DNA from 3 places in the Pseudomonas sp. Irchel 3A5 genome. Region 3 is predicted to be linked to each of the others. Evidence: predicted binding sites of a transcription regulator. Region 3 holds the regulator's gene; each other region holds the start of a gene.
The links. Region 3 encodes FliA, which starts transcription of late flagellar genes. Its sites were predicted from a motif close to CTAAAGTTTNNNNNNNNNNNGCCGNTAA; they were not measured.

Region 1 (10,301 bases), on a different contig from region 3:
AGTTCGTTTTCAGCAGCTAGATAAATTGACATCCTGGCAATCCCCACCTTTTTGGCTATTAAAGGCTGTAGGTTACGACAACCGCCGCATAAATTAATCGCCATAAGATAAGTTATGCGTACCAATCGATATTCTTACTGCGGTGCTTCTGCTAATCGACGAATCAACCGGCGTCTGGTCCACAGCCTCGCTCCAGAGGCCACAGACCGTCAGCCGGTTATCCCTTACGCGAACACAGCCCACATTGTTGCAGCGCGGCCGTTTAGTACTTCAAACCGAAATGCACAGGATACAAAGGTGAGTTGCTATCGGCTGCCTTGCCTGATTGCTGTGCCTCGACGGCGGCCATTGACGACGGTAACTCGAATGGCAGCTTGCCTTCTGGCGAGTGCTTACCCGTCAACACATCAAGCAGCGCCTGATCGCTCACCCCAAAGTTTGCAACGAGCGCATGACTGGCCTTTGCGACGTTACTCAGGACAGCTGGTCGATCCAGATAAACGGTCGTGACGACAGGCACCTTTGCACTGATTTTCAATAGCTCTTTGTACTCGGCGTTATCCTGTTTGAAGTCCAGATCGCCTTCGTGCAGCCCCGATCCAAACGCATAGGTCGCATGGGTCTCGAACGGCGCGCTCATGCGTACCAGCGCCACATCGGCGTCTTCCGGAGCGGATACCACGGTCAAGCCGTGCTGCTGAGCCTGAGTATTCGAAACTCCGACCAGATAGACCTTGGCGCCTGGTTTGAGCGGAAGCACGTTTTGCTTGTTCTGCAGCATGACCAATGAACGACGTTGTGCTTCGAGTCCTTCTTCCTTGAATTGCGCATTACCGACAATACGTTCGGCTTCTGTGGCGTCCGCATAAGGCGTTTCGAACAGGCCAAGCTGGAATTTCTGCAGTAGTAATCGTGTTACCGACTCATCGATCCGGGTCTCGGCAAGAGCGCCCTCCTTCACTGCTTCGATGAGCGGCTCGGTATTGAATGTGCCGCCAAACTGATCGACGCCAGCGTCCACCGCTTTGATGAAGCGTTGTTTTTCGGTTAGCCCCTCAACGCCCCATGGCATCCCGTATTTGGGATAGGCCTTGTTTGGATCTTCGCCTGGCTTACTCCCGGTTAGGCACTCGTCTGTGCAACTGTTGGTGATCAGCCAGTCGGTGAGGATGATGCCTTTGAAACCGTATTCGTTACGCAGCAAATCGGTCAGCATTTGCTTGCTGAAACTTGCTCCGACCCGCTCCAAAGGCTTGCCATTGACGGTAACCCCTTCAGGCGGCACGCCATAGGTAGGAATGATCTCTGCCGCGTTCACAGCGAATGCCGCTTTGAATGGACTCAGTTGCGTCTTGAAGTCCTCAGCGCTATAGGCCAGATCTCGGCCATAGGCGTTCATGGCATCAAAACCTTTGTGTGCCGCGCCATAACCAGCCCAATGCTTGACGGTTGCCGCGACGCCATCCGTTTGCAAACCTTGGGTCCCGTGCTGGAAGCCGACGATGTACGCCGCCGTCATCTTGCTGACCAAGTCTACATCCTCACCAAAGGTGCCATTGATGCGTGACCAGCGCGGCTCCGTGGCCAAGTCTGCTTGTGGCGACAAGGCAATCTGAATGCCCATGGCGCGGTATTCCTGCCGTGCAACGTCGCCGAATCGCTCCACCAGTTTTTCGTCGCCTGTCGCAGCAAGCCCTAGTGTCTCCGGCCACTGGGAGAAGCTGCCGGAACTGACACTCGCACCGAGGGTGTACTGGAAGTGATTACGCGGATCAGTGCTAAAGCTGATGGGGATGCCAAGGCGAGTTTTTTCTGCCAGGCCCTGTAACTGGTTATAGCTGCTGACCATCTCGACCGGAGTGATACTGAGGCGCGAAATGAAATGGTTGATGTGCTTGTCACCAATCAGTGGGGACAGCTTTGCAAGGTTGTAACCGGCGTCTGCACCGGTTGCTACGTAGGGTGCGGTGCTATGCATCATCAAGCCGATCTTTTCTTCCAGGGTCATGCGCTGTACCAGGTCGCTGGTACGTGCTTCAGGTGTCAGCCGCCAGTCTTCATAAGCATCGAGCACACCATTGTGATCAAGGTCCTTGAAGGTCTGGCCGTCCTGATGCAACAGCGGACTGGAGACAGTCTTGAGCACGGGCTGGATGACATGGGGCGCGGTCGCAATGCTGTTGCTGCAGGCACTCATGTAGCAAGAAGCAACCACAACCGCAGCTGTGCTGGAAATAGATTTTTTCATGTAAGTGACCGTTTTTGGGCGAGAGATATCAGTGGGCCCAGCAATATCGCTACCACTGGAGACACTCGATGGACGATCTACAAAAGCGGAATCGGAACGCACTTACAGTGTATGCACTATTTATTTTCTATGGAAAGCCCCTGCTGGAATATTTCCGGACATCTCATGAGCCTGTTAAAAACTCAGATCCAATCCGCTTTCGTTGCGTAAGGCTAAGTAACCAACCTGGCTCGCGCTTTGCTAAAGCTGAACTGCGGCGTTCAAAAAAAGGCATATATATAGCGCCTACGCTATTAGTGCGCACCACTAAGCAGCGTTTCGCTCCAAGGAGGTGCATAACTTGCGATCGGATTCGAGAGAAACAGCCATGGCTGTCAAAGAGAGGAAGTAAACTGGAATCGGTCGACGCTATTGCTTGATGCAGAGAGACTTTGGCCTCCCACCAGGGCCCTTACGGACAAGGCCCTGGCGCCCTGATGGTATAAAAATTAACAGCAGATTGCAGGTCAATGAACGCAAGCCCACCGACCTGCAAAGCGCTCACCGTTTACAGATCAGTGATTTCTTTATGCCGTGGCACCAATGCCTTCATCACACTCCAAGCCACCAGATAGGCCAGTGCACAGATAGAAAACATGATCATGTAACCCGTGTGGATATCGTTGATGGCCTTGTAATAATCAAAAACCCATCCGCCAATTTTGGTCATGACTACGCCACCTAACCCACCGGCCATGCCGCCGATACCCACCACCGAAGCAATGGATTTCTGGGGGAACATGTCAGATACCGTGGTGAAGATATTGCACGACCAGGCCTGGTGCGCCGATGCGCCTATACCGATGAGCAAGACGGGTATCCAGAAGCTGATATAGCCCAGCGGCTGCGCCAGCAACACGAGTAACGGGAAAAGCGCGATCACGAACATGGCTTTCATGCGGCCGTCGTATGGTTTATCGCCGCGGGACATGAAATAGCTTGGAAACCAGCCTCCTCCAATACTGCCCACCATGGTCATGCTGTAGAGCACGGCCAACGGCAACACAATGGCCTGGCCCTTCATTCCGTACTGTGCGCCCAGGTATGTCGGCAACCAGAACAGGAAGAACCACCACACGCCATCAGTCATGAACTTGCCGAAGGCGAACGCCCAGGTTTGGCGGTAGGTCAGCAACTTGAACCACGATACTTTTTTGCCTCCTGCAGCCGCTGCATCGCCGGTGTTTACCGATACAGCCTCATCACCGCGGATATAGGCCAATTCCTCAGGGGTCAGTCGGGCCTGATTCTCCGGCTTTTCATACAGGAAAATCCAGGCGCCGAGCCAGACGAAACCCAGCATCCCAATAACGATGAATGCTGATTCCCAACCCCAGGCCGCAGCGATCAACGGAACAGAAATCGGAGCCAGAATCGCACCCACGTTGGCACCCGAGTTGAAAATACCCGTGGCGAAAGAGCGCTCTTTTTTCGGGAAGTATTCAGCTGTGGCCTTGATCGCAATTGGGAAGTTACCCGACTCGCCAATCGCCAGTACTGCACGTGCCAGCATGAACCCTGCGATGGATACCGGAATAACTGCAAGGCCTAACGCGCCGGATATTGAGGCAATCCCCTCTCCCAGCGGCACTGCAAAGGCATGCATGACCGCACCTGTCGACCACACACCGATTGCGACCATGAAGGCTGCCTTGGTGCCGATCCTGTCCACGAAGCGACCCGCGAAAAGCATGGAAATCGCATAAACGAACTGGAAGACCGAGGCGATGTTGGCGTAGTCCGTATTGCTCCAGCCAAACTGGGTTGAAAGGCCCGGCGCCAATAGGCTGAGTACCTGACGATCCAGATAATTGACCGTTGTCGCAAAGAACAACAGTGCACAGATCGTCCACCGATATTTGCCTATGGCGTGGCTAACGCTTTGCGCGTGTACCGCTTCATTAACGTTCATAGCATCACTTTATTATTGGATTATGCTGATGGTTCTCTCGACAACATTTCGAGAGCGCAGGTGTACGCCCTCCACGCCCACAGGCTGGAGTCGGATATAAAGCTGAAGTTATCGGGTGTTCTGAAAGTTGGGCAGCGACGGGCTTGATTGCGCCTGCAGGCGCGCAATAAAACCTGAGCCGGCAACGTCGGCAATCAGCGAGATATTCAAGCGATCTGGGTTCATGATGGACGACACTCTGTTTTTATTTTTAGCTCTGGTCGACGACATTCGTCTGTCGTCGTACAACATCTGCTTTATATCGAGGCCAGCACTCCAGTGTCAATCTGAAACATTCAGAAAAGTAATTTTTTCAGCGAGCACATGACCAAGGGTTGCCACGCGCAGGCCCAGGGGGACCGAAAAACACCTGCGCACGGCGAATTCTCTCGCTTGCTGACTGAGATGGCACCGTCACCCGCGTCAGCGTCGATGCTGACTGGTGAAGCAGCCATACAGCCAGATTCCATCCATACCCCCCCTCCTCACCTCAAACCTGGGCAAACCCACCATCAACAAACATCTCGCTTCCCGTCATAAAGCTGCTCTCATCCGACGCCAGGAACAGAGCCGCTGCCGCAACGTCTTCGGGCTGGCCGATACGGCCCACCGGCAATTGCGCAATCATGCCGTCAACAATGGCCTCTGCCTGGCCAGTGGGTGCCAGTGCCAGGTCGAGTCCCGGTGTAGAAATCGGTCCCGGCGAAATAACGTTGACGCGAATCCCCGTACCTTTCAGGTCCAGCGCCCAGCTTCTGGCGAAATTACGTAGTGCAGCCTTGGTGGCGCTGTATACGCTGAATGCCGGTGTGCCCATGGTCCCTGTTGTCGAGCCGGTCAGGATGACCGATCCGCCTGCGCTCATCAGTGGCAACGCCTTCTGCACAGTGAACAGCGTGCCTTTGACGTTGATGCCAAACGTGCGATCGAACGACTCCTCGGTGATCGCCCCAAGCGGTTGGAAATCTCCCAGCCCGGCGTTTGCAAACAGTACGTCAATCCGGCCTTTGGTGGCTTTGACTTCGGCGTAGACGCGATCCAGGTCGTCCAGGTTCGAAATGTCAGCCTGGATCGCTATCGCGTCGTGTCCAATCTGTTGCAAGGCTGCGTTCAACTGCTCTTGCCGACGCCCGACGATGACAACCTGCGCACCTTCTGCCGCGAAGCGTATGGCGCTGGCCAGGCCTATACCGCTGTTACCGCCGGTAATCACTGCGATCTTTCCGTTGAGCCTGCTCATGATGATGTCCTCGAAATAAGAGGCACAACTGTAGATCTGCGCTTTCAACTTGAATAGTATGCACCTTTTGGTAAGTACCCTTCAGTGAGGGATGGAGCCGCCCGAATCATGGCAAACGAGACCTATAAATGTGGGCTTGAGGCCGCGCTGGCAGTGCTTGGCGGTAAATGGAAGCCACTGATCCTTTATAATCTGACGCGCAAAGTTCACCGATATGGCGAGCTGAAACGCGCGATTGGCGGCGTGACCGACAAGGTATTGATCCAGCAACTCAAGGAACTGGAGCGCGATGAAATCGTTTCGCGCACGGACTTTCAGGAAATACCGCCAAAGGTCGAGTATTCCCTGACGCCTTTCGGACAATCCTTGGCAACAGCGCTGGGTGCGCTATGCGTGTGGGGGACGGAACATATGGAGACGGTGGAGCGCATCAGCGAGCGGCGCACATCCGCCCTCGCCCAGCCGATTAACGCTCGGTAACGCGGTGGTCCGGACTGTCGCCTTTGAAGGTAGGAGGCAACTTGTTGGCGAGAGAGGTTGCCGCAGTTATTCAGGTACGCCGCCTCGCGAACAAGTTCGCTCCTACCCCGGCAGCGCGGAGGCTCAGCCTAGTCGCCTTTGCCTCCTGCCAAAAAGCATCCCAATTCAGTCATTTACATTTCGTTTAAGCGTCGCGACAGCGCAGTGACAGTGACAGTGACAGTGACAGTGGACAGCCTCATATCAAATCACAAAACGCGCCACCATCCCGTTCAGGTCTACCGCCAGTCGCGACAGTTCATGGCTCGCCGCACTGGTTTGATTAGCCCCGGCAGCCGATTGAGTGGCCAGATCACGAATGTTCACCAGATTGCGATCTACCTCGCGAGAAACCTGAGCCTGCTCTTCCGAAGCGCTGGCTATCACCAGGTTGCGCTCATTGATCTGGGAAATCGCTTCAGTGATCTGCTCCAGCGCTTCTCCGGCGGCGCGGGCCAGTTCCAGCGTGTTTTGCGTGCGGCTTGTGTTCAATGCCATGGACTGCACCGCGTTGCCTGTTCCGCTTTGAATGCCAGCCACCATCTGTTCAATTTCGCGTGTTGATTGCGCGGTGCGATGCGCCAAAGCCCGCACTTCATCAGCCACCACAGCAAAGCCACGGCCCGCTTCCCCTGCCCGCGCAGCCTCAATGGCAGCGTTCAAAGCCAACAGGTTGGTTTGCTCGGCGATCGAACGAATAACGTCCAGTACCTTACCGATATCGCGGCCTTGCTCAGCCAAGCCTTCGACCAGGGTCGAGGTGGTCTGTACGTCCTGGGTCATGGTCTGAATCGCTTGCACGGTCTGCACGACTTTGTCCCGGCCCTGACGTGCGGTTTCAGTGGACTGCTCAGAAGCCTGGGATGTCGAAACAGCGTTGCGCGCAACCTCCTCAACAGCCGCAGTCATTTCGTTCACGGCGGTCGCCGCCTGTTCGATTTCATCGTTCTGCTGTTGCAAACCACGCGACGACTCTTCGGTAACAGCGCTCAACTCCTCGGCTGCCGATGCCAATTGGGTAGCTGATCCTGAAATCATCTCGATGGTTTTACGCAGGTTCTGCTGCATGATTACCAGCGCTTCGAGCAAGCGCGCCGGTTCGTCCTTGCCATCCACTTCGATATGCTTGGTCAAGTTACCTGCGGCAATTTCCTGAGCAGCATTAACCGCTCTGGACAACGGCGCCACGATACTACGCGTCAGTAACCAGGCCAGTAACACTGTCATCAATGACGCAATAACTGCCACGGCAATAATGGCGATGGTTGCACCATCGTACTGCTGTCCCGCAACTTTAGAGCCAGCAACAGCGCCCGCCCTGTTGATATCAACCAGGTCTTTGAGTTGCTTGGTCATCAAGTCAGAAGTTTGTCTCATGCTGGTGTTGATAAGCGCACGAGTCTCTTCAACCTTATTGTCACGCGACAGTTGCGCCGCTTGATTCAGCAAGCCGATGTACTGAGTCAGTGTTCCATCAAACTGTTGGTAGATTGCTCTTTCATCGGCTTCCGCGGGCAGCGCACTGTAAGCGGATTTGGCAGCCTGCAACTGGGTAATGATTTCAGCAACGCGCTGGTCGCTCTCCTGAAGCATCTCCGGTTCACGGTTAACCAGCATGCGCAGGGAGAAAATCCTAAGGCGCAATACGTACTCGTTGACGTTGCCTATCAGGGTGATGCTTGGCAGGGTGTTGGTCTCCATGTCGACCGTGGCCTGGCGAATCAAGGTCATGCGGTTCAGGGCGAAAAAACCCAGCGCGATAACCAGCACCGCAATAAACGCAAAACCAAGAAAAGCCCTTGGAGCGATATTCATATTTCTTATAGTCATGGACGTATTCTCATTGGAGTAAACAGCAATAGCGCTCCATGCTCTAACCGTTACGAGTCGACCTGCCCGGTTTCATAACGCAGGGGCGAGCGTCGTAGCTCTTACACACCTTGTTACTTCTATCGGCGGAGATTTCGTATTAGTTGAGGAGAATTTAAAATTTATTTTCTGACGCCAAAAGACCGTCTGCGACAAATTTTTTAGCGATATTGCTGTATAACGCAGCTTTTTGTATTTATGTGCTTAGTTGGCAGCGATGAAGTCTTTCTTATCAATTAGTTGGTTGTTAGAGAAATGAGTGCACCACCAGTGCGTGACTAGTGCAAGGAAACCCGGCCTGAAAGCGTCAGCGATCGCGTATAACGAACGCCAACACCTGCCTCAGCATCCGGTCACACGCATCAAGCTGCTCGACGCTGATGAACTCATCCGGTTTGTGCCCCTGCGCCATGCTGCCGGGGCCGCAGACCACGGCCGGGATTCCTGACTGGTCGAACAATCCGCCCTCAGTGCCAAAGGCGACTGTGCCAAACGCCCTGGAACCGCAGAACTCCGCGATCAACTCTGCGGCCTGGCTGTGCATCGGGATATCCAGCCCCGGGTAACTCGACAGCTCGGTAAGGCGAATATCGCTCTGCCCACTGACAGCCTGCATCGCAGGCAGCAACTCATTCTTTGCGTAGGTGTGCAGCGCAGTGATGACGTGGTTCGGGTCTTCAACAGGAAGCGAGCGCACCTCAAAGTCAAAACGACAATGTTCGGGAACGATGTTGAGCGCTGCTCCGCCGCCGATCACCCCAACCTGTACGGTCGAGAACGGCGGATCAAAGCGCTCGTCCTGTCGTTCCTCGGCCTGCAATGCTTTCCCGAGCCTTCCCAGTTCGTTGATCAACTGCGCGGCGTACTCGATCGCGTTGACGCCACTGGGCGCATGGGCTGAATGGCACGCTACGCCGTGCACGTCGCAGCGCACGGCCACTTTACCCTTATGACCAAGTACTGGCTTTAGCTCCGTGGGCTCACCGATCACACAGAGCAGTGGTTTAACAGGCTTTGAACCCAGCACTTCCAGCAATGAGCGGACGCCCAGGCAGCCGACTTCCTCATCGTAGGAAAGAGCTATATGTACCGGCATGCGCAACGTATTCCGGATCAACTCCGGGACCAATGCCAAAACACAGGCAATGTAGCCCTTCATGTCGGCAGTACCACGGCCGTAGAGCCTGCCGCCCTCCTCGCTGAGTCCGAACGGCGGGAAGGTCCAGGCCTGGCCATCTACGGGGACCACATCCGTGTGGCCGGACAGCACAATGCCGGGCACCTCAACCGGTCCAATCGTCGCAAACAGATTGGCCTTGGTCTTTTGCGCGTTGTAGATCAGTTCACAGGAAACGCCATGGCTATCGAGGTAATCACGAACAAAATCGATCAGCGCGAGATTCGACTCTCGACTGGTCGTGTCAAAGGCCACCAATCGGGCCAACAGTTCACGACTGGCGCTCATCGATCATCTCCTGGTACGCCATACCCTGGCGCGCCGGCGGGGTTCAGGGCGCGGTCCAGATAATCCTGCAGCTGTGGTTGATAGGCCTGCCACAAGCCATCCAACACATTGATCGGGTCGTGCTCGGCCCAATCCACACGCAAATCAACGATCGGCCAAGGCAGATCCGCCACGACCTTCAGCGCTGCCGAATGCACAGGCCCGGCTTCTCCGCCCGCCGCCTGCCCCGCACGCATGGCCAGTAGCAGGCGCTCGGCAAGGTGCCCTGAGGCCTGCTCAAAGGTCTTGACCATCGCTTCAATCACTTCCGGGGTAGCCAGCATGTTGCCGGCTGCCACGCACTGTTCTCCGCTGACGGCATTGTGTATACCAAGGGTTTTACCGCCACTGAAATGCGCGACGCGCCCAAGGTGATCGATCGCCGTGATCTGCCGGTACTCACTGAACCTTTGATCCGCCCATAACTGCTCAAGCGCATGTGCAGGTGTGGCGCCCTGCTCTATCAGGTCCAGGGCTTGCGGCCCCAGGGCTGGCAGCGTGATATTTTGCGAAGACACCGCACCAACCCCGGCACGCAGCCAGGGGCAACGTGCACCCACGGCAATGCTCGAAGAGCTGATGGCGATACCCAACTGGCCAGTTTCGGCGCAACGTGCGGCGATGGAAAAAGTCATGACGAAAGTCCTTATTCGGGAATAACGGCGATCACGTCGATTTCCATCAGCCACTGCGGCTGACCCAGTGCAGAGACCACCAGCCCGGTGGAAATGGGGAAAACCCCTTTAAGCCACTTGCCCACTTCGTGATAAACCGGCTCCCGATAACGCGGATCAATGATGTAGGTGGTGGTCTTGACGATATGCGACAGGTCGCTGCCCGCCTCCTCCAGCAACTGTTTGACGTTCTTCATGGCCTGATGCGCTTGAGCGCCGGGGTCGCCGAGGCCGATGAGGTTACCCTCGAAGTCGGT
Region 2 (10,301 bases), on a different contig from region 3:
CGGGAGGACGTCCGGACATCCGCTAAACATATTCGCCAAAAACACCGCTCTCCCGGCTAAAGCCGGTCCTACAAGATCACAAGCAGGCCGGGGGGCTAACTTAGGGTCCCATCAGGACTGTCCCGTCGCTCACAGAGCCCGAATACCGATATGCTCAGTCCCTACGTTTAAAAAGCACGAGCAGACATCATGAAAATTGGCCTGATCTCCGACACCCATGGCCTGTTGCGCCCGCAGGCGCTGGATGCACTCAAAGGTTGTGAACAACTGATTCATGCCGGTGACATTGGCAAGGTTTCGATTCTGGAAGCACTGCGCGCCCTCGCGCCGCTGACTGTGGTGCGCGGCAATAACGATCAGGACGATGCATGGGCTAGCGATGTGCCTTATTCGGCGGTGTTGAAGGTGGAGGGCATCGGCATTTACGTCACTCACATCCCCGCCGAGGTTCCCAAGTCCTTGCCGGACGACATCCGGGTCGTCGTCGTGGGTCACTCTCACAAACCGCTGATCGAACAACGGGACGATGTGCTGTTCATCAACCCGGGCAGCGCCGGGCCCCGGCGGTTCAAACTGCCGATTTCGGTTGCTGTGCTGCATATCGACGAGCAAGGCGTAAGGGCCGAGCTGGTTGAGTTGGCGGTGTGAAGCAGATCTCTACGTTTGGCTGGACTACATCCTTGTAGGAGCTGCCGAAGGCTGCGATGTGTTTTTCCTGACACGCCGTCATCGCAGCCTTTGGCAGCTCCTACACATTGCGTCAGCTCAGGCAATAATGAGCCGTTACTTGGCCACCGGATCCAGCCCGCTTTTTTTGATCGCGTCAGCCGCCGCCAGCGAGCCCAGATATTCCAGCAGCTGTTTAGCCTGTTCCGGATGAGCGCTGCGCGACGAAACCGCACCTGAATACAGGGTCATTTGTTGAGCCTGGTCGGGAATCAAACCAACGATGTCGATGCCTTCCACCTGCTTGAGCTCGCTCAACTGCTGAAAGCCAAGCTGGGCCTCGCCACGTGCAACCACTTCACCCACTGGAGTGGCAGGAATCATGCGGCTTTTGGTCTGCATCAGCTCACCAATATGCATCTGATTGAAGAGCACACGGGACAGGTAAACGCCGCTGGCACTGTCTGAATAAGCGATGGATGTTGAGTCGATCAGCGTCTGCTTGAAGGCTTCCATGGTGCTGATATCAGGCTTGGGAGCGCCGTGACGCACCGCCATGGCGATGTAGGATTTACCCAGATCGACGCGGCTCTTGGGGTCGATCTGGCCGTTCTTGATCAGTTTATCCAGCGCCGAGCCAACCATCAGTACAACGTCCGCGGGTTCATTGCGGGCCAGGCGGTTAGGTATCGCTTGCGGCGTAGCACCCATTGACGGCGCAGCCTCCGCCACCAGACGCACGCCCGTGCGCTGCTCATAATCGCTACTGATCGCGTTGAACGCGCCCATGATGCCGCCGGAACTGAGAACCACTAGAGAAACAGGCTTGGCTGCCGTCGCGGCGCTGACCAGCGCCACAGGAGAGAAGGAAAGGACGGCGCCGAGCAGGCAGGAAAGAATTTTTTGCATGTGAAGATAGACCTTGCAGTGGAAGAAACCCGACGATTATGTGGCAAAGCCCTCAATAATGCGCGTCTATCGGTTGAGAGCAGAAACCTTGAGTCAGGCGGAGTCAAGCAAGTACCGATTGTCTACCTGCGTCATGTGAGAATGTTGGAGGGCGTATCGGAAAGTACGAACTTCAGAAACGCTCAAGCCCGGCAATTAGCCGGGCTTGAGGTATACAACGACTGCTTGTCGAGGGTCAGACCTTGAAGTGGCTGACCAGCATTTGCAGCTGATTACCCAGACGGGCAAGTTCAACGCTGGATGCGGCAGTTTCTTCGCTGGCCGAAGCGGTCTGCTCGGAAACATCGCGCACGTTGATGATGCTGCGGCTGATCTCTTCGGCTACCGCGCTTTGCTCTTCAGCCGCGGCGGCGATCTGCTGGTTCATCGCCTGAATGTTGGAAACCGTCAGGGTGATGCTTTCCAGCGATGTACCGGCCTTGCGAGTCAGGGTCACGCTGCTTTCAGTCAGTTCACGGCTGCTGAGCATGATGCTTGAGACCTGACGGGTACCGTTCTGCAAACCAGCGACCAGGGCTTCGATTTCCTCGGTGGATTTCTGTGTGCGCTGCGCCAGGCCGCGCACTTCGTCAGCCACTACCGCAAAACCACGTCCGGCTTCACCGGCACGAGCCGCTTCGATCGCAGCGTTGAGGGCCAGCAGGTTGGTTTGTTCAGCGACCGCCTTGATCACATCCATGACCTTGCCGATCTTGTCGCTTTCCTGCTCAAGTTGAGTCATGGCGTCGGTGGAACGGACGACTTCAGCTGCCAGACGTTCGATCTGTACGATGGCTTCGCCTACGACCTTGTCGCCGTTGCGTGCTTCTTTATCGGCGACCGATGCGGCTTGGGATGCCTGTTCGGCGTTACGTGCAACTTCCTGCACTGTGGCCGACATTTCGTGCATGGCGGTGGCGACTTGATCAGTCTCGACCTTCTGGCTGTTTACACCGGCGCTGGTCTGTTCGGTAACGGCGGAGAGTTCTTCAGCTGCGCTGGCAATTTGCACAACGCTGTCACGAATGTTACCGATCAGGTCGCGCAGCGTGGTGCCCATGCGCTGGATGCCTTGTTGCAGCTCACCCAATTCGTCACGGCGGGTCACAACCATGGTGTGCGACAGATCACCAGAGCCGATGCGCTCTACAACTTCCAGGGTGTCCTTCAGAGGACGGGTAATCTGACGCGTGATGATAATCGCTGCCAAAACACCCAGCACGAGTGCGAGCAAGGTGCAGATCAACTGCATATTGCGGGCGTCGGCGCTCTCGATGTCACGGCGGTCCAGCTGGATTTTGTACATGTCATCGCTGAGTTTGACGATGGTCGCGCCCTGGGTCGTCATGTTCTTGCGCAATACAGCAAGGTTGCCAATGGTGGTCTTGAAGGCCATCAACGAGTTGCGGTACTCGCTCAGTTCGGTTTCCAGCTGCTTGAGTCGTTCAGCCTGGACGCCGCCAAAAGTCGATTGTGTAGCTTGCAGGCCTTTGATCGCGTTCTCGATCTCGCTCAATGCTTTCTGTTCGTTCTCCGGAGTGGTGCTGCCGGTGTAGCCACGCGTCGCGTAACGCGCCAGCATCAGGTCCTGTTTGACCTTGCTGATGGCTTGATACTGCTCGAATCGGCGCTCGTCGTCCGCACCGAGGTTCAGTACATCTGCGTAAAGCTGATCAACCAGCGCATTGCCTTTATCTGCATGGCCGCCCATTGAATCACGTGCGCTGTTACTGGCCTTGTAGCCAGCCCGCATGTCAGCGAGGCCTTTTTCGTATTCGGCGATGACGGTGCTCAGTTGTTTCAAAAGCGCGATATTCTCCGGGCTCTTGAAGCTTTTCAGCAGTTTTTCCTGCTGAGCCTTGAAGCCGTCCAGGGCCACCTGAACGCTCTGGGCCACGGCGTCGTCGCCGTCGGCAACCATGTATTGCAGGCGTGCTACCCGCAATTTGGTCAATTGGGCATTGAGCTCGGTGATGTCACTCATCCAGTTGCTACGGTCGATGAGTTTGCTCAGGCTGTTCCAGCCAGTCAGAGCGAGAATGGCAGTAAAAACAAGCACCAGCCCAAAACCGAGGGCGAGCTTCATGTTGACGCTGATGTTGGCAAACCAGCTGTTCATTGTGTTTCTCCACGATTTTTTTGCTTGGAAGATCAATCACAGCCGGAACATTGTTTTTTTAAGGCAGCGAGGGCATCTGTACAACACCCTATCGGCAACGACGTTCGAACCTTAATGGCCGACCGTCAAAAACCAGTGCAAAGTTTCAAGCAGTTGTTTGATAAGATTTTTTAGTTACCCGATTGTGATCGGACGTCATACTTGTGGAGGGTAATTATTAACGGTTTATTGGATCCAATTTTTTCGTCCAATAACTAGGTGATTATAACTTTGTATATATGTGCTGTCGGGAAGAACTTTATTCTGGACAAAATTAAGCCCGGCATAAGCCGGGCTGTAGACAAGCAGATTAGAAAATCAGCTTAGGCGGTTTGCACCTACGTGGTCAGCACCGTCAGCAGCAACGCGATTTGCACCTACGTGGTCAGCACCATCAGCAGCAAAACGGTTTGCACCTACATGATCAGCACCGTCGGCAGCGACGCGGTTTGCACCTACGCGGTCAGCACCGTCGGCAGCAAAGCGGTTTGCACCTACGTGGTCAGCACCGTCAGCAGCGACGCGGTTTGCGCCTACGTGGTCAGCACCGTCAGCAGCGACGCGGTTTGCACCTACGTGGTCAGCACCGCCTTCAGCAACTATTGGAGCGTTCAGTTGGTTGTGGACATTGACGGCCGGCAGGGCGAAAGCACTTGCAGCCAGCAGGGAGAAGGTAAAGCCAAAAATCAGGTTTGAAGTTTTCATAGTAGTTGCTCCAGATCGGTTAGTTGGTAACTGGGTATGGAGGCAATGCTACGCCGCTGGTATTTATTAAGAAGTCAATGCGATTACTACCCATCATCGGTCAAATTGATAGTTGAAAAATGTTTCTCAAGGATCTGTCATTCTGGTCGATGACGAGATGCACTCATACGGATACATTGACCTTGAGCTATCAGCCACTATCCAGCGTGTACGCGGATAGTGCGCCGGGTATTAATTTTCTTTGAATTACCCAACCGGATGGCAGCATGTGAGTAAAGCCCAGGCACCCTCGGGTCGTGACAACGGCTCGTATAGCACCTTCTTGTTACCTCTCGGGGTGCTGGTCATTGGCGCATTTCTGTCCTATGGGCTGGGCGCACTGGATAATGCACGTCACCGCGACAATGATCGGGCTGGTCTGGCTCTTCAACTCAGCAGCCTAGGGACGCGACTGGCAGAGCGTGTGCGATTTGCGTTCAGCGGCACCGAAGGCATCGCCCAACTGATCAGTATTGACGGGAGTATCTCGCCCCAGCATTTCAGGCGCATGGCCCATAGCGCCATCGATGCCGTGCCGTACATTCGCAACATCGTCATTGCGCCTGATGAAGTGATTCTGGATACCTACCCGCTGGCAGGCAATGAAGGCATCATCGGCCTGGACTATCAAAGCTGGCCCAACCAGTACCCACTCATAGAAAAAGCACGCGTAACCGGCGCCGCGTTGCTGGCCGGACCCGTAACGCTGTATCAGGGGGGCAGGGAATTGATCTATCGCCGTCCTGTTTTCCTTTCTGCACATCAGGAACATGAGGCCTATTGGGGCGTTATTTCCGTAGTCACCAGTACTGATGCACTGCTGAAGGCGGCCGGACTGGAAGAGGAAGAAGGGCTGCAAGTCGCGTTGCGCGGTCACGATGGCCTCGGTGCAGCAGGTCAGCTGATTTATGGCGATTCAGCATTGTTCGACAGCGATCCGATCGTGGTTGACGTCAGCATTCCCGGCGGTAGCTGGCAATTGGCAGCTCTACCCAGGAGCGGCTGGGTAACACGGTCCATCCTTGATTCCTCGCTTTTCCTGCTGGCCATATCGACGTCCATACTGTTGAGTCTCTTCATTCTGCAGGCCAGTCTGAATCACAGTCTGATCCGCCGGCGAAATGCCGAGCTGCGCAAGGAAATTACCGAGCGGGAAGTGGTGACCTCTTCGCTGGTACAAAGTGAAGATCGCTTCCGCATGCTATTTGAGCGGTCACCGGACCCCATCTGGATTCGGGGTCAGGATGGGCGGATCAATCAGGGGAACACTGCCGCAATGAAGGCCTTGGGATTCGAGGGCGACGTGTTCCCCAGTGTCACCGTGGCCGAGATCTCTCCACTGTTCCAGCCTGACGGGCAGTCCTCGGTGGCCAAAGCCGCAGCGCTTCGGGTCGAAGTAGAGCGTGAGGGTTCGCTGCGTTTCGAGTGGGATCACAAGCGTGTGGATGGCAGCGTGTTTCCGACCGAGGTGACGCTGTGCACCATGCAACTGGCGCAGGAGCTGGTGACCTATGCGATTGTGCGAGACGTCACGGTGCGCAAGGAAGCTGAACGCGGGCTTGAGCGGCTGGCTCACTTCGACTCGGTTACCGGGTTGCCCAACCGTGTGTTGTTCCACCAGCAACTGATCCAGGGCATTGAGCAGGCCAAACGGCAGAACAACTGCATGGCTGTGCTGATGCTGGACCTGGATGGTTTCAAGCTGGTCAACGACAGCCTCGGCCATCCGATGGGCGATCTGTTGCTGCAACAGGCTACCCACCGTTTTGTCGACGCGGCAAGGTTTGGGGATGTTGTCGCTCGACTGGGTGGGGACGAGTTCGGCTTTATCCTTGATGGAGTGGAGTGCGAGGCGGATGTCGTACCGGTGGTGGGCAAAATCCTTCAGTCGTTGCACAAGCCGTTCGATCTGGATGGGACTGCCGCGTTAGTGACTGCCAGCATCGGGGTCACGATGTATCCAGAGAATGGGACTACGGCCCAGGCGCTTCTGACTCAGGCCGATACGGCAATGTACGCCGCCAAAGAGGCCGGTCGTAACGATTTCTGTTTCTACCAGTCGCATATGACCACGCTGATTCAGGCCCGAGTGGCTCTGGAGGCGGCGATACGTCAGGCCCTTGAGCGCAATGAATTCGAAGTCTGGTACCAGCCCAAGCGCGATCTGAAAACCGGCAGGGTCGAGGGCGCAGAAGCATTGATTCGCTGGCGCAGCCCGACGCTGGGACTGGTATCGCCTGCAGACTTCATCCCGCTGGCTGAGCGCACTGGGTTGATTGTCTCGATCGGCCAATGGGTGCTTGACCAGGTGTGCAAACAGGTCCGGTGTTGGCGCGACTCCGGACAGTACAACCAGCACATTGCGATCAACGTGGCCGTGCTGCAAATAGAACGCAGCGATTTTGTCGAAGATGTACGGCTGGCCTTGCAGCGCTATGACTTGCCCGCCCAGGTGCTGGAGGTGGAGGTCACCGAAAGCCTGATCATGAACCGCCAGGAGTTGGCGCACACGGTACTCAGTCAACTGCGCAGCATGGGCCTGAGCGTAGCCATTGATGATTTTGGCACGGGCTATTCCTCTCTGGCTTACCTGAAAGATTTGCCCATCGACAACCTGAAAATTGATCGCACGTTCATTTCCGGTCTGCCTCACGACCGAGCCTACGTCGCAATCACTGAGGCCGTCATAGAACTGGGGCATGCCCTCGGCTACACCGTCACCGCCGAAGGCATCGAAACCCCGGAGCAACTGGCGTTTCTAAGCGATGCCGGGTGTGACACCGGGCAAGGCTATCTGATCAGCCGACCCATGCCTCTGGAAGAATTCGAGGCCTGGCTCGCGGAATGTGTGCTGACTTGAAAATTGTCGTCTACAGTCAAAATGCCACCATTCATCGGAAGACGTGCATAAACCGGCTGCGCTGCCGACACGAATAGATAAGTGCACGGTCTATCGATGTACTTGACCAAAACTGGAAGGGATATCTGGTCGGTTTATAACTGGTTGAACTTTCAGAGCCACGCCTGATGAATAAAACCTTGCTTGCCGATTTGCGAGCGCTCATGTCTGTGCCTAAAGACAACCCTGGCTTGGTCAAAGCCCAATACATTGCGTTGTCCCGGCAACTGCCGATGATGTATTTCATTCTGCTGATCAATACGCTGGTGCTGGCGGGCACTCACTATTCGGCAGCACCGGCCTGGCTGGCGGTCTATTGCCCGTTGGTCATGACGGTATTCGGTGTTATCCGTGCCGTGGAGTGGTGCCGTACGCGCACACGTACAGCCAGCCCGGCACAGATGCTGGCCGCCCTGAAACGCACCAATCGTCTCGCGCCATTTGTGGCCGCGGGTTTTGCCGCCTGGTCGCTGGCGCTGTTTCCTTATGGCGATAGCTACGGACAGGCTCACGTTGCCTTTTTCATGGCGATTACGGTCATCGCCTGCATCTTCTGCATGATGCATTTGCTGCCTGCGGCGCTGGCAACCACGGTCGTGGTCAATACGGCGTTCGTGGTGTTTTTTGCCTCGACCAACAACATCACGTTTATCGCTACGGCGATTGATGTGGTATTGGTTTCCATTGCGATGCTCATCATTCTCAAGGCCCAGTACGGCGATTTCACGCGACTGGTGAACATGCAGGCCAGTACCGAAAGGCTGAGCAACGAGAACCGTCGCCTCGCCAACATGGACAGCCTGACCGGGCTGGCTAATCGCCGACAGTTTTTCTCCCTGCTGGAAATCCTGCTTGAAGAAGCTCGCGTCCATGATGCGCGCCTGGCGGTTGGCTTGATCGACCTGGACGGCTTCAAGCCGGTCAATGATCTCTACGGCCATAGTATTGGCGACAAGCTGCTGTATCAGGTTGGCCAGCGTTTGACGGGTTTACTGGATGATGGCGTTCATCTGGCCCGACTGGGCGGGGATGAGTTCGCATTGATCATGACGGATGCCAAAAGCGACGAGCAGTTGCGTGCCTTCGGCGAGCGGATCTGTGCACAGATGCGTGAGCCTTTTCTGCTGGTGGATATTCCGATCCAGATCGGCGCTTCAATGGGCATCGCCACTTTCCCCGATTTGGCTGCCAGCGAAACTGAAGTTTACGAATACGCTGATTACGCGCTTTACCAAAGCAAGCGCAACCGACCGGGCACAGTCTGCATGTTCTCCGGTGTTCACCGTCAGCAACTCAGCCGACAAGGGCTGACTGAACAGGCGTTGCGCAGGGCCAATCTGCAGGAAGAGTTTCACGTGGTGTTCCAGCCGATCGTTGATATTCATAGCCAGCGAACCATCGCATTCGAGGCACTGGCGCGTTGGAAGAGCCCAGAGTTGGGGAATGTGCCGCCCAGTGATTTCATTCCCATCGCCGAGCGTATCGGCATGGTTAATCGCTTGACCGTGCCGCTGCTGAGCAAGGCGCTGGAGGCCGCATCGTCCTGGCCTGCCGGTATTCGCCTGTCGTTCAACCTTTCCGCTCATGACTGCGGGTCGGAAGAGGCTGCTCAGGTTATTGCCCAGGCCATCAAGGACAGCGGGTTCGATCCGTCATGTCTGGATCTGGAAATCACCGAGACCGCCGTTATTCAGGATCTGGCCCAGACTCAGCGGGCCATCGGCCTGTTTCGCAGTTTAGGCTGTGGTATTTCCCTGGACGACTTCGGCACCGGGTACTCGAGTCTGAGCCAGATTCACGCACTGTCGCTGACCAAACTCAAGGTCGACCGCACTTTTGTGACCGACATCCACCTCAACCCTGCGAGCTTCAAAATCGTCAAATCCCTGCTCGCGTTGTGTCAGGACATGCAACTTGAATGCATCGTCGAAGGGGTTGAAACGGCAGCAGAACTTGCCGCACTGAAGAGCCTGGGCTGCATGTCTGCGCAGGGCTACCTGTTCTCGCGGCCGATGCCGTTGGAAGAGATTGGCGTATGGTTCGAGCATGAGCAGGTTTCTGCGGCCTAGTTCCTGATTCAAAAGCCTCTGTAGGAGCTGCCGAAGGCTGCGATTGCGGCATGTCAGGAGTAAATGCTTCGCAGCCTTCGGCAGCTCCTACGGGTATTCGATGGGCATGACTATTCTGCAAACATCACTCCCCGCGACCGCCCCAGCAGCAACCCCTGATTCAACTCCGTCACCTCCCGAATGTAATCCCACAGCACCGTAATCCGCTTGAGCTTGCGCAGGTCTTCGCGGCAGTACATCCAGAAATGTCGGGTGATATTCACTTCATCTGCCAACACCGGTATCAACCGCGAATCCTGAGCGGCAAGAAAGCACGGCAAAATCGCCAACGCACGGCCTTGCAGCGCAGCGAGGTACTGGGCGATGACGCTGGTGCTGCGCAGTTGTGCTTGGGCGCCGGGGAGCAGGTTGCTGAGGTAAAGCAGCTCCGAGCTAAAGGCCAGGTCGTCTACGTAACTGATGAAGGTATGTTCAGCCAGGTCAGCCGTGCTGTTGAGAGGCTTGTGGTTGTCCAGGTATTCCTGGGTCGCGTACAGACGCAGGTTGTAGTCGCACAATTTGCAGCACACATAAGGTCCGTGCTCCGGTCGTTCCAGGGCGATAACGATATCGGCCTCGCGTTTGGACAGGCTGATGAAGTGCGGCAGCGGCAGGATATCCACCGAGATGTCGGGGTAGTCATCAAGAAAGTGGCTGAGCTGTGGCGTGATAAAAAAACTGCCGAAGCCTTCGGTACAGCCGATGCGGATATGCCCGGATAGCGCCAGGCCTGATCCCGAAACCTGCTCGCAGGCCAGATGCAGCGTGCTTTCAATGG
Region 3 (10,301 bases):
CATGCTCATGTCAGGCCACCTGCGCCATGAGCTGTTCGGACAGCAAATGCTTGAGTAGCGCGCGATAAGCCAGCACTGCGCGACTTTTGTTATCGAATTGCGAAGGCGTCACGCCCTTGCGGCTGGCGTCGCGTAAACGGGTGTCCACCGGCACATAGGCTTTCCAGACGTGCTCGGGGAAACTGTCGCGCAAGAATTTCAGGGTGCCCATGGATGCCTGGGTACGTCGGTCGAACAAGGTCGGCACGATGGTGTACGGCAATGGGACCTTGCGCGAACGGTTAATCATCGCCAGCGTGTTGACCATGCGCTCCAGGCCTTTGACGGCGAGAAACTCGGTCTGCACCGGAATCACCAACTGCTGGCTGGCCGCCAATGCATTGACCATCAGCACGCCCAGCAACGGCGGGCTGTCGATCAACGCGTAGTCGAACTCCTGCCAAAGCTGCGCCAGGCTTTTGGCGATCACCAGACCCAGGCCATTCTGCCCGGGTGTCTGGCGCTCAAGCGTCGCCAGCGCAGTGCTCGACGGCAGCAACGAAATACGCTGGTCGCTGGTGGGTAACAGCAACTGACCTGGCAGGCCGTCTGGAATACTGCCCTTGTTCAAAAACAGGTCATAGACACTGTGTTCAAGGGTGTCCGGGTCGTGACCGAAGTAACTGGTCATCGAGCCATGGGGATCCAGATCGACCACGACCACGCGCTTGCCCGCCTCGGCCAACAGCCCGGCTAACGCGATGGTAGAGGTGGTTTTTCCAACACCACCTTTTTGATTGGCAACTGCCCAGACTCTCATGTGTGCTCTTCCTCCCGCCATGGCGGTGGCCATACCGAGAAACGACTATCGTACGGGTGACGAAGAATTGACGGTATTGCTGCGCACCGCCGGGTTGACAGGCGCAGGTGCAGTTTGTGTGCCAGCACGACGCAAGGCAGCATCCGGTTGCGCATTGGCCGAGCCGGAAGCGGTCAGGCTACGGCGCACATCCAGATTACGGGAGATCACCAGCACTACCCGGCGATTGCGGCCACGCCCTTCAGCTGTAGCATTGGTGGCCACAGGCTGGAACTCGCCGTACCCGACAGACGCCATACGGGCGGGGTTCAGCCCTTCCATGGCCAGCATGCGCACGATGCTCGACGAGCGCGCCGAAGACAGCTCCCAGTTGGTCGGGAACTGGGAGGTGCTGATCGGCTGGTCATCCGTGAAGCCTTCGACGTGAATCGGGTTGTCGAACGGCTTGAGGATCTTCGCGACCTTTTCAATGATCGTGAACGCCTTGTCACTGGGAATGGCGTCACCGCTGCCAAACAGCATGCCGGAACTGAGCTCGATTTCGATCCACAGTTCGTTGCCACGCACTGTCATTTGATTGGATTTGATCAGGTCGCCGAAACCAGCGCGCACGTCATCGGCGATTTCTTTGAGAGGATCAGTCTCGCTCTGGCCGATACCCGCGTCCACTTGCTCGCTGTCCTTGACTAGCGGCTCGGCCGGCTTGATCGACAACGGGCGCTGCTCGCCGATGGGAATCGGCTTCATGCTGCGCTCGGAGTCGTTGAACACGCCCACCAGCGCTTCGGAAAGGATTTTGTACTTGCCTTCGTTGACCGAAGAAATCGAGTACATCACAACGAAAAAGGCAAACAGCAGCGTGATGAAGTCCGCATAGGACACCAGCCAGCGCTCGTGATTTTCGTGCTCTTCGGGTCGACGACGTCGAGCCATGGCGTATTACTCCATGAAGCCTTGCAGCTTGAGTTCGATGGAGCGCGGGTTTTCACCCTCGGCAATGGACAGCAGACCTTCGAGAAGCATTTCGCGATAGCGCGACTGACGCAGGGCGATGCTCTTGAGTTTGTTGGCAACCGGCAACAGGATCAGGTTGGCCGAGGCAACACCATAAATAGTGGCCACGAACGCCACGGCAATACCGCTGCCCAACTGACTCGGATCAGCGAGATTGCCCATGACGTGAATCAGGCCCATCACCGCGCCGATGATGCCGATGGTGGGCGCATAGCCGCCCATGCTTTCAAAGACTTTGGCAGCCTGAATATCGCGGTGCTCCTGGGTCATGAAATCCACTTCCAGGATGCTGCGAATCGCTTGTGGTTCAGCGCCATCAACCAACAGTTGCAAGCCTTTGCGGGCATAGCTGTCAGGTTCGGCATCGGCCACCGATTCCAGACCCAGCAAGCCTTCCTTGCGGGCAGTCATGCTCCAGTTGATAACCCGGTCAATCCCCCCGGCCAGGTCGATGCGCGGCGGGAACAGAATCCAGACACCAATCTGAATGGCACGCTTGAAAGCGCTCATGGGCGCCTGCAGCATCGACGCCGCCAGCGTACCGCCAATCACGATCAAGGCCGCCGGACCATTGAGCAAGGCGGACAGATGCCCACCTTCCAGATAGTTACCGCCGACGATTGCAACGAACGCGAGGATGATACCGATCAGACTCAAAACATCCATCAGACGCACGCCTCCACGAGGTGCCGACCGATGTCGTCCAGACTGTAAATCGCGTCGGCCAGATCAGCTTTGACGATCGCCATGGGCATGCCGTAGATCACGCAGCTCGCTTCATCCTGAGCCCAGACGTGACTACCGCCCTGCTTGAGCAGACGCGCACCTTCTCGGCCGTCGGCGCCCATGCCGGTCAGCACGACCGCCAGGACCTTGTCACCGTAGGATTTGGCCGCCGACCCGAACGTAATGTCCACGCACGGTTTGTAATTCAGACGCTCGTCACCCGGCAGGATTTTCACCGCGCCACGGCCATCGATCATCATTTGCTTGCCGCCTGGAGCCAATAGCGCGAGGCCTGGACGCAGGATGTCGCCATCCTCCGCTTCCTTGACGCTGATCTTGCACAGTTTGTCCAGACGCTCTGCGAAGGCTTTGGTGAACGCCGCCGGCATGTGCTGGATGAGCACGATAGGCGCAGGAAAACTGGCAGGCAATTGGGTCAGCACACGCTGCAAGGCAACCGGGCCACCCGTCGAGGTGCCGATAGCGACCAGCTTGTAGTTCTTGCGTTTCGGTGTCCCTGACAATGGCGGGTGCGAGCTGCTTGCCGCCGAAGCTGGAGCTGGTGCTGGCGCAGGTGCCGCACGCGGGGTTACTGGCCGCGCGGGAGCCGGCGTCGGACTGGCAGTTCTGCTGGTGGCCGGAGCCGCCGTCGGGGCATGAACCGGGTTGTGAGTCGACGCATGAGTCGGGGATGAGACCGGAGCGGATACGGGCGTAGCAGAGCCGCTCAGGCCGCGGCGATTACTGCGCGAAATGCTGTGGACTTTTTCGCACAGCAGTTGCTTGACCTTCTGCGGGTTACGCGAGATGTCTTCGAAATTCTTGGGCAGGAAATCCACCGCGCCGGCGTCCAGTGCATCCAGCGTAACGCGGGCACCTTCGTGGGTCAGCGAGGAGAACATCAGCACCGGGGTTGGACTGCGCTGCATGATCTGGCGAACGGCGGTAATGCCATCCATCATGGGCATTTCGTAGTCCATGGTAATCACGTCAGGTTTGAGCGACAGCACCAGATCAATGGCTTCCTTGCCGTTGCTCGCGGTACCGACAACCTTGATATTTGGATCTGAAGAAAGAATTTCCGTGACGCGGCGGCGGAAGAAACCGGAGTCATCTACCACCAATACCTTGACTACCATAAACACTCCATTACAGGTTGCACGGAAACCACTGCGCTGTGCGACATGCCTTTGAAGCGAGGTCCGGACGATGACAGCTAATCGACCGAACATATCCCAAAGGGCCACGAGACGCATGCGCTCTACTGCAAGCTACGCAAGCGACTCGACGTTGTTATTATTGCCTTCGCATGCATTCGCAGCGTTTCGACACAACCTGACCAGGCGCCACAGGCAGTTACCTGCCAGCGGCACCAGAATCAAATACGCCGTGCGGCGTACCGCTTGAGCATACTCGGCACATCGAGAATCAAGGCAATGCGACCGTCACCAGTGATGGTGGCGCCCGACATGCCAGGCGTTCCCTGCAACATTTTGCCCAGTGGCTTGATGACCACTTCTTCCTGACCCACCAGTTGATCGACAACGAAGCCGATCCGCTGAGTGCCCACCGAAAGAATCACCACATGCCCTTCGTGCTGCTCTTCGTGGACGGCCGAACTGACCAGCCAACGCTTGAGGTAGAACAGCGGCAGCGCCTTGTCACGCACAATCACGACTTCCTGACCATCGACGACATTGGTCGTCGACAGGTCCAGGTGGAAGATCTCGTTGACGTTGACCAGCGGGAAGGCAAAGGCCTGGTTGCCCAGCATGACCATCAGGGTTGGCATGATCGCCAGGGTCAACGGCACCTTGATGACGATCTTCGAGCCTTGGCCCTTGGTCGAGTAGATGTTGATCGTACCGTTGAGCTGGGCAATCTTGGTTTTCACCACGTCCATGCCCACGCCACGGCCCGATACGTCGGAGATCTCGGTTTTGGTCGAGAAACCCGGTGCGAAGATCAGGTTGTAGCAGTCGGTATCGCTCAGACGATCAGCCGCATCCTTGTCCATCACGCCACGCTTGACCGCAATCGCGCGCAGAACGTTAGGGTCCATGCCCTTGCCGTCATCGGAAATCGACAACAGGATGTGATCGCCTTCCTGCTCGGCAGAGAGAATGACGCGACCGCCACGGGGTTTGCCCGATGCCTCGCGCTCTTCCGGCGTTTCGACACCGTGGTCAACCGCGTTACGCACCAAGTGGACCAGCGGATCGGCAAGCGCCTCGACGAGGTTCTTGTCCAGGTCGGTCTCTTCGCCCACCAGTTCAAGGTTGATCTCTTTCTTGAGCTGACGAGCCAGGTCACGTACGAGTCGCGGGAAACGACCGAAGACTTTCTTGATCGGCTGCATCCGGGTCTTCATCACCGCGGTCTGCAAGTCGGCCGTTACCACATCCAGGTTGGAAACCGCCTTGGACATGGCTTCGTCGCCGCTGTTGAGACCCAGGCGAACCAGACGGTTACGCACCAGCACCAGTTCGCCGACCATGTTCATGATCTCGTCCAGGCGCGCGGTATCGACCCGCACGGTGGTTTCCGCTTCTGAAGCGACCGGCTTTTCAGCAGGTGGCGCAGCCGGTTTGGCAGGCGCAGGCGCGGCAGCCTTGGCGGGCGCTGGTGCGGCAGCCGGTTTGGCTGCAGCCGCCGGAGCAGGCTTGGCTGCTGGCGCCGCTGCTTTGGCAGGTGCAGCAACGGCGGCCGCAGGCGCAGCAACCGCGGCGGCTGTTGCGGCTATTTCTGGCTCGAATTTGCCCTTGCCGTGCAGCTCATCGAGCAAGGCTTCAAATTCGTTATCGGTGATTTCGTTATCTTTGCCAGCCGATGCAGCCCCGGCAGCAGCAGGCGCTGGCGCAACGGCAGGAGCCGCTGTGGAAGCGACCGCGGTGGCATCGAACGAACCCTTGCCGTGCAATTGATCGAGCAATGCTTCGAATTCATCGTCGGTGATATCACCGCTTTCAGCCTTGCCAGCCGGTGCAGGCGCTACCGCAGCGGCAGCAGGTGCCACGTCGGGAGCAAACTGACCTTTGCCATGCAACTGGTCGAGCAGCGATTCGAATTCCGAGTCGGTGATTTCGTCAGTTGCGGCTACGCCCGTTGCAGCCGGTGCAGCAGCAACCGGTGCTTGCTCCTTGGCTGCATTGAGCGAATCAAGCAGGTTTTCGAATTCGGTATCGGTGATCTCGTCGGAAGGCGCTTCGGCGACAGCTTCGACAGGTGCCTCCTCCACGACGTCAGCAGCAGGCGCTTCGTCAGCCGATGCCGGCTCCGCCAGGCGCGCCAGGGCAGCCAGCAATTCCGGTGTTGCCGGAGTCACTTCACTGCGCTCACGCACTTGACTGAACATCGCATTGACCGCATCCAGCGCTTCAAGGACCACGTCCATCAGTTCCGAATCTACGCGACGCTCACCCTTGCGCAGGATGTCGAAGACGTTCTCGGCGATGTGGCAGCACTCCACCAGCTCATGGAGCTGGAGGAAGCCGGCGCCCCCTTTTACAGTGTGAAAACCGCGAAAAATTGCATTGAGCAGATCTGCGTCATCCGGTCGGCTTTCCAGCTCGACCAACTGTTCAGACAACTGCTCGAGAATTTCGCCGGCCTCTACCAGAAAATCCTGAAGGATCTCTTCATCGGCGCCGAAGCTCATTGGGGTGCTCCCTAAAATTAACCGTCAACAGACCAGACTTAGAAGCCCAGGCTCGATAGCAGATCGTCTACATCGTCCTGTCCGGACACAACGTCTTCCCGTTTATCGGCATGAATCTGCGGACCTTCACCCTGTTTGATATGTTTTTCTGGATCTTTTTCTGCGCGGATGGATTCGTCGTCATGTTCGATGCCCGCAAAGCGGTCTACATGACTGGCCATGAGCACCAATTTCAGCAGATTGCTCTCGACTTCAGTGACCAATTGCGTGACGCGCTTGATCACCTGACCGGTCAGGTCCTGGAAGTCCTGGGCCAGCAGAATGTCGTTGAGGTGGGAGGAAACCTCATGGGTATCCTTTTCGGTGCGCGTCAAGAAACCATCGACACGTCGCGCCAGCTCACGAAACTCTTCAGCACTGACTTCACGCCGCATGAAACGCCCCCAGTCCGCGCTCAAGGCCTTGGCCTCGTCGTTCAGACTGTGCATCAGCGGGGTGCTTTCTTCGACCAGGTCCATGGTGCGGTTAGCCGCATTTTCCGTGAGCCTGACGACATACGACAGGCGTTCGGTGGCGTCCGTGATCTGGGACACCTCTTCGGCTTGCGGCATGTTCGGGTCAATCTGGAAGTTGACGATCGCGCTGTGCAACTCGCGGGTCAGCTTGCCGATTTCCTGATACAGGCCACGATCCCGAGCCTGGTTAAGCTCATGGATAAGTTGCACGGCGTCGCCGAAACGGCCTTTTTCAAGGCTCGCCACCAGCTCGGTTGCGTGTTTTTTCAGGGTCGATTCAAACTCGCCCATTGACGTTTCGTTGTTCTCCATAAAGCCCTCGCGGCATACATCAGCTATTGACGCGCTCAAAGATCTTGTCGATCTTTTCTTTCAGCGCCTGAGCCGTGAATGGCTTGACGACATAACCGTTGACGCCGGCCTGAGCCGCTTCAATGATTTGGTCGCGCTTGGCTTCTGCGGTCACCATCAACACCGGGAGGTGCTTGAGGCGCTCATCGGCACGCACTTTACGCAGCAGGTCGATACCAGTCATGCCAGGCATGTTCCAGTCCGTTACCAGAAAGTCAAAGGAACCGCTTTCCAGCATTGGCAACGCGGTAAGCCCGTCATCGGCTTCGGACGTGTTGGTAAAGCCCAGATCACGCAGCAGGTTTTTAATGATCCGCCGCATCGTTGAGAAGTCATCAACGATGAGGATTTTCATGTTCTTGTCCAATTCGACCTCCAAGCAGTCTTTGACGCGTTCAGCACCTGAACGCGCTGTTCAATCAATACCGGCACAGCTCACATCGGCTGCACGAAAACGACGGGCTTGGTAAATCAACAACTATGGAAACCGCACAGCAAATCCACGGACTGCATGAAAGCTATTGCTTTTAACAGTCCGTGGTACGAATGCCTGTATGGCCCCAGCCTTGTCCACTGTCCCACGTAACGCTTTGCACAGCCTGCTCACACGCAACACGTAATCACCAAGGATTACGTACCACTTGTCAACGCGCTCGCCACTCTCCCAAACGCCCTCGTAAACGAGCTGCGCACTGGCTGTGTAACTGGCTGACTCGAGATTCGCTGACCCCCAGGACCTCACCGATTTCCTTGAGGTTCAGCTCCTCGTCATAGTACAGCGCCAAAACCAGACGTTCACGCTCCGGCAAGTTGGCAATTGCATCTGCCAACGCAGCCTGGAAGCGTTCATCTTCCAGGTCGCGCGACGGCTCAAGCGAACCGCTTGCGCCATCCTCATGCAGTCCTTCATGTTCGCCGTCCTGCAAAAGGTCGTCGAAACTGAAGAGGCGACTGCCCAAGGTATCGTTCAAAATCCCGTAGTAATCATCGAGACTCAATTGGAGTTCGGCCGCAACCTCGTGATCTTTAGCGTCACGGCCTGTTTTTGCTTCAATTGAGCGAATTGCGTCACTGACCATGCGCGTATTGCGGTGAACCGAGCGAGGTGCCCAGTCGCCCTTGCGCACTTCATCGAGCATCGCACCACGGATACGAATCCCGGCGTACGTCTCGAAACTGGCACCCTTGGTGCAATCGTACTTGGTGGAAACTTCCAGCAAGCCGATCATCCCCGCCTGAATCAAGTCTTCGACCTGAACACTGGCAGGCAAGCGCGCCAGTAAATGGTAGGCAATGCGCTTGACCAGCGGAGCATACCGCTCGATCAAATCATATTGCGAGTTTCGGGACGCTTTGCTGTACATCTGATAGCCGCTCGCGGTCATTGAACAGGCCCTGCAGTTGTCTGGTAAACCAGTCGCTCAACGAAGAACTCAAGATGTCCACGTGGGTTGGCAGGCAGCGGCCAGGTATCGACCTTCTGCGCAATGGCCTTGAACGCCAGCGAACATTTAGAGCGTGGGAAAGCTTCGTATACGGCACGTTGTTTCTGTACGGCCTTACGCACACATTCGTCGTAAGGCACTGCGCCGACATACTGCAAAGCGACGTCCAGGAAGCGGTCAGTCACCTTGGTCAACTTGGCGAACAGGTTGCGCCCTTCCTGAGGACTCTGGGCCATATTGGCCAGGACCCGGAAACGGTTCATGCCGTAATCGCGATTGAGCAACTTGATCAGAGCGTAGGCGTCCGTGATGGAAGTGGGCTCATCGCACACCACCAGCAAGACCTCCTGAGCGGCCCGGACAAAGCTGACCACCGACTCGCCAATACCGGCGGCTGTGTCGATGACCAGCACGTCGAGATTGTCGCCAATGTCGCTGAATGCCTGAATCAGACCGGCGTGCTGCGCCGGGCTCAGATGAACCATGCTCTGGGTGCCGGAGGCAGCAGGCACGATTCGAATCCCGCCCGGGCCTTGCAACAACACGTCGCGAAGCTCACAACGACCCTCGATCACATCGGCGAGGGTACGTTTTGGCGTCAGCCCCAGAAGGACGTCGACATTCGCCAGGCCAAGGTCGGCGTCCAGCAGCATGACGCGCCGGCCGAGCTCGGCCAAGGCCAGCGAAAGGTTCACTGACACGTTAGTCTTACCGACGCCACCCTTGCCGCCGGTCACCGCGATCACCTGTACGGGATGCATGCTGCCCATGTTAATTGTTTACCTTGTCTTGCGTAGACCGAAGCCAGATTGCGGGCGACACGCTCAATGAAGAGCAATGCCAGGCAGACCACCGATGCAGGTAACTCTGAATAGTTCGCTTCACTTAACCGACCCGTTTGTTGGGGTTGTGGTAAAGGTCGGCGAACATATCCGCCATGGCCTCTTCGCTTGGCTCTTCTTGCATCTGCACATTGACCGCGCGCGTCACCAATTGGTGCCTGCGCGGAATGTGGAGATCATCAGGAATTCTAGGCCCATCAGTCAGATAGGCCACAGGCAACTCATGACTGATGGCAAGGCTGAGCACTTCCCCCAGGCTGGCAGTTTCGTCCAGCTTGGTCAGGATGCAGCCGGCCAGACCACAGCGTTTGTAGCTGTGATACGCAGCCGTCAGCACTTGTTTCTGGCTGGTGGTTGCCAGTACCAGATAATTACGTGATTTGATCCCGCGCCCCGCCAGACTCTCCAGCTGCATACGCAGAGCCGGATCACTGGCTTGCAGGCCCGCGGTATCAATCAGCACAACACGCTTGCGCAGCAGTGGGTCCAGCGCTTGCGCCAGTGACTGGCCTGGATCGACGTGAGTCACCGGCACGTTGAGGATGCGGCCCAATGTCTTGAGCTGCTCCTGAGCGCCGATACGGAAACTGTCCATGCTGACCAGGGCGATATTCTGTGCGCCGTACTTGAGTACGTAACGCGCTGCCAGCTTGGCCAGCGTGGTGGTCTTGCCCATGCCAGCCGGGCCGACCATGGCAATCACACCGCCTTCTTCAAGCGGCTCGACGTCAGGCACTTCGATCATCCGCGCCAGGTGGGCCAGCAACATGCGCCAGGCCTGACGTGGCTCGTCGATATCAGGGATCATTTCCAGCAGGTCGCGGGACAACGGGCCAGACAAGCCGACACGTTGCAGACGACGCCAAAGATTGGCCTGGGCCGGACGACTGCCCTGCAACTGATTCCACGCCAGGGAGCCGAGCTGGACTTCCAGCAGCTCACGCAGGCCAT

Region 1: a site for FliA is predicted at 7,847-7,874, ahead of CKW31_RS26255 (methyl-accepting chemotaxis protein). Genes of this name have one in related genera too.
Region 2: a site for FliA is predicted at 3,822-3,849, ahead of CKW31_RS19200 (methyl-accepting chemotaxis protein). Genes of this name have one in related genera too.

The regions. Positions count from the first base shown of each region.
Region 1 covers NZ_FYDU01000019.1:99,314-109,614, reverse strand. The annotation lists gene CKW31_RS26280 (DUF2251 domain-containing protein) at 1-104, opposite strand, end outside; gene CKW31_RS26275 (glycoside hydrolase family 3 protein) at 263-2,248, opposite strand; gene CKW31_RS26270 (MFS transporter) at 2,796-4,199, opposite strand; gene CKW31_RS26265 (SDR family NAD(P)-dependent oxidoreductase) at 4,729-5,478, opposite strand; gene CKW31_RS26260 (helix-turn-helix domain-containing protein) at 5,587-5,958, shown strand; gene CKW31_RS26255 (methyl-accepting chemotaxis protein) at 6,202-7,827, opposite strand; gene argE (acetylornithine deacetylase) at 8,174-9,331, opposite strand; gene CKW31_RS26245 (DUF1028 domain-containing protein) at 9,328-10,005, opposite strand; gene CKW31_RS26240 (RidA family protein) at 10,017-10,301, opposite strand, start outside.
Region 2 covers NZ_FYDU01000011.1:170,556-180,856, reverse strand. The annotation lists gene CKW31_RS19210 (metallophosphoesterase family protein) at 190-648, shown strand; gene CKW31_RS19205 (substrate-binding domain-containing protein) at 784-1,575, opposite strand; gene CKW31_RS19200 (methyl-accepting chemotaxis protein) at 1,811-3,700, opposite strand; gene CKW31_RS19195 (hypothetical protein) at 4,091-4,477, opposite strand; gene CKW31_RS19190 (EAL domain-containing protein) at 4,746-7,376, shown strand; gene CKW31_RS19185 (bifunctional diguanylate cyclase/phosphodiesterase) at 7,544-9,484, shown strand; gene CKW31_RS19180 (LysR family transcriptional regulator) at 9,595-10,301, opposite strand, start outside.
Region 3 covers NZ_FYDU01000013.1:205,594-215,894, forward strand. The annotation lists gene CKW31_RS21440 (ParA family protein) at 11-799, opposite strand; gene motD (flagellar motor protein MotD) at 845-1,732, opposite strand; gene CKW31_RS21450 (flagellar motor protein) at 1,739-2,479, opposite strand; gene CKW31_RS21455 (chemotaxis response regulator protein-glutamate methylesterase) at 2,479-3,678, opposite strand; gene CKW31_RS21460 (chemotaxis protein CheA) at 3,918-6,197, opposite strand; gene CKW31_RS21465 (protein phosphatase CheZ) at 6,236-7,024, opposite strand; gene CKW31_RS21470 (chemotaxis response regulator CheY) at 7,044-7,418, opposite strand; gene fliA (RNA polymerase sigma factor FliA) at 7,708-8,448, opposite strand; gene fleN (flagellar synthesis regulator FleN) at 8,445-9,278, opposite strand; gene flhF (flagellar biosynthesis protein FlhF) at 9,394-10,301, opposite strand, start outside.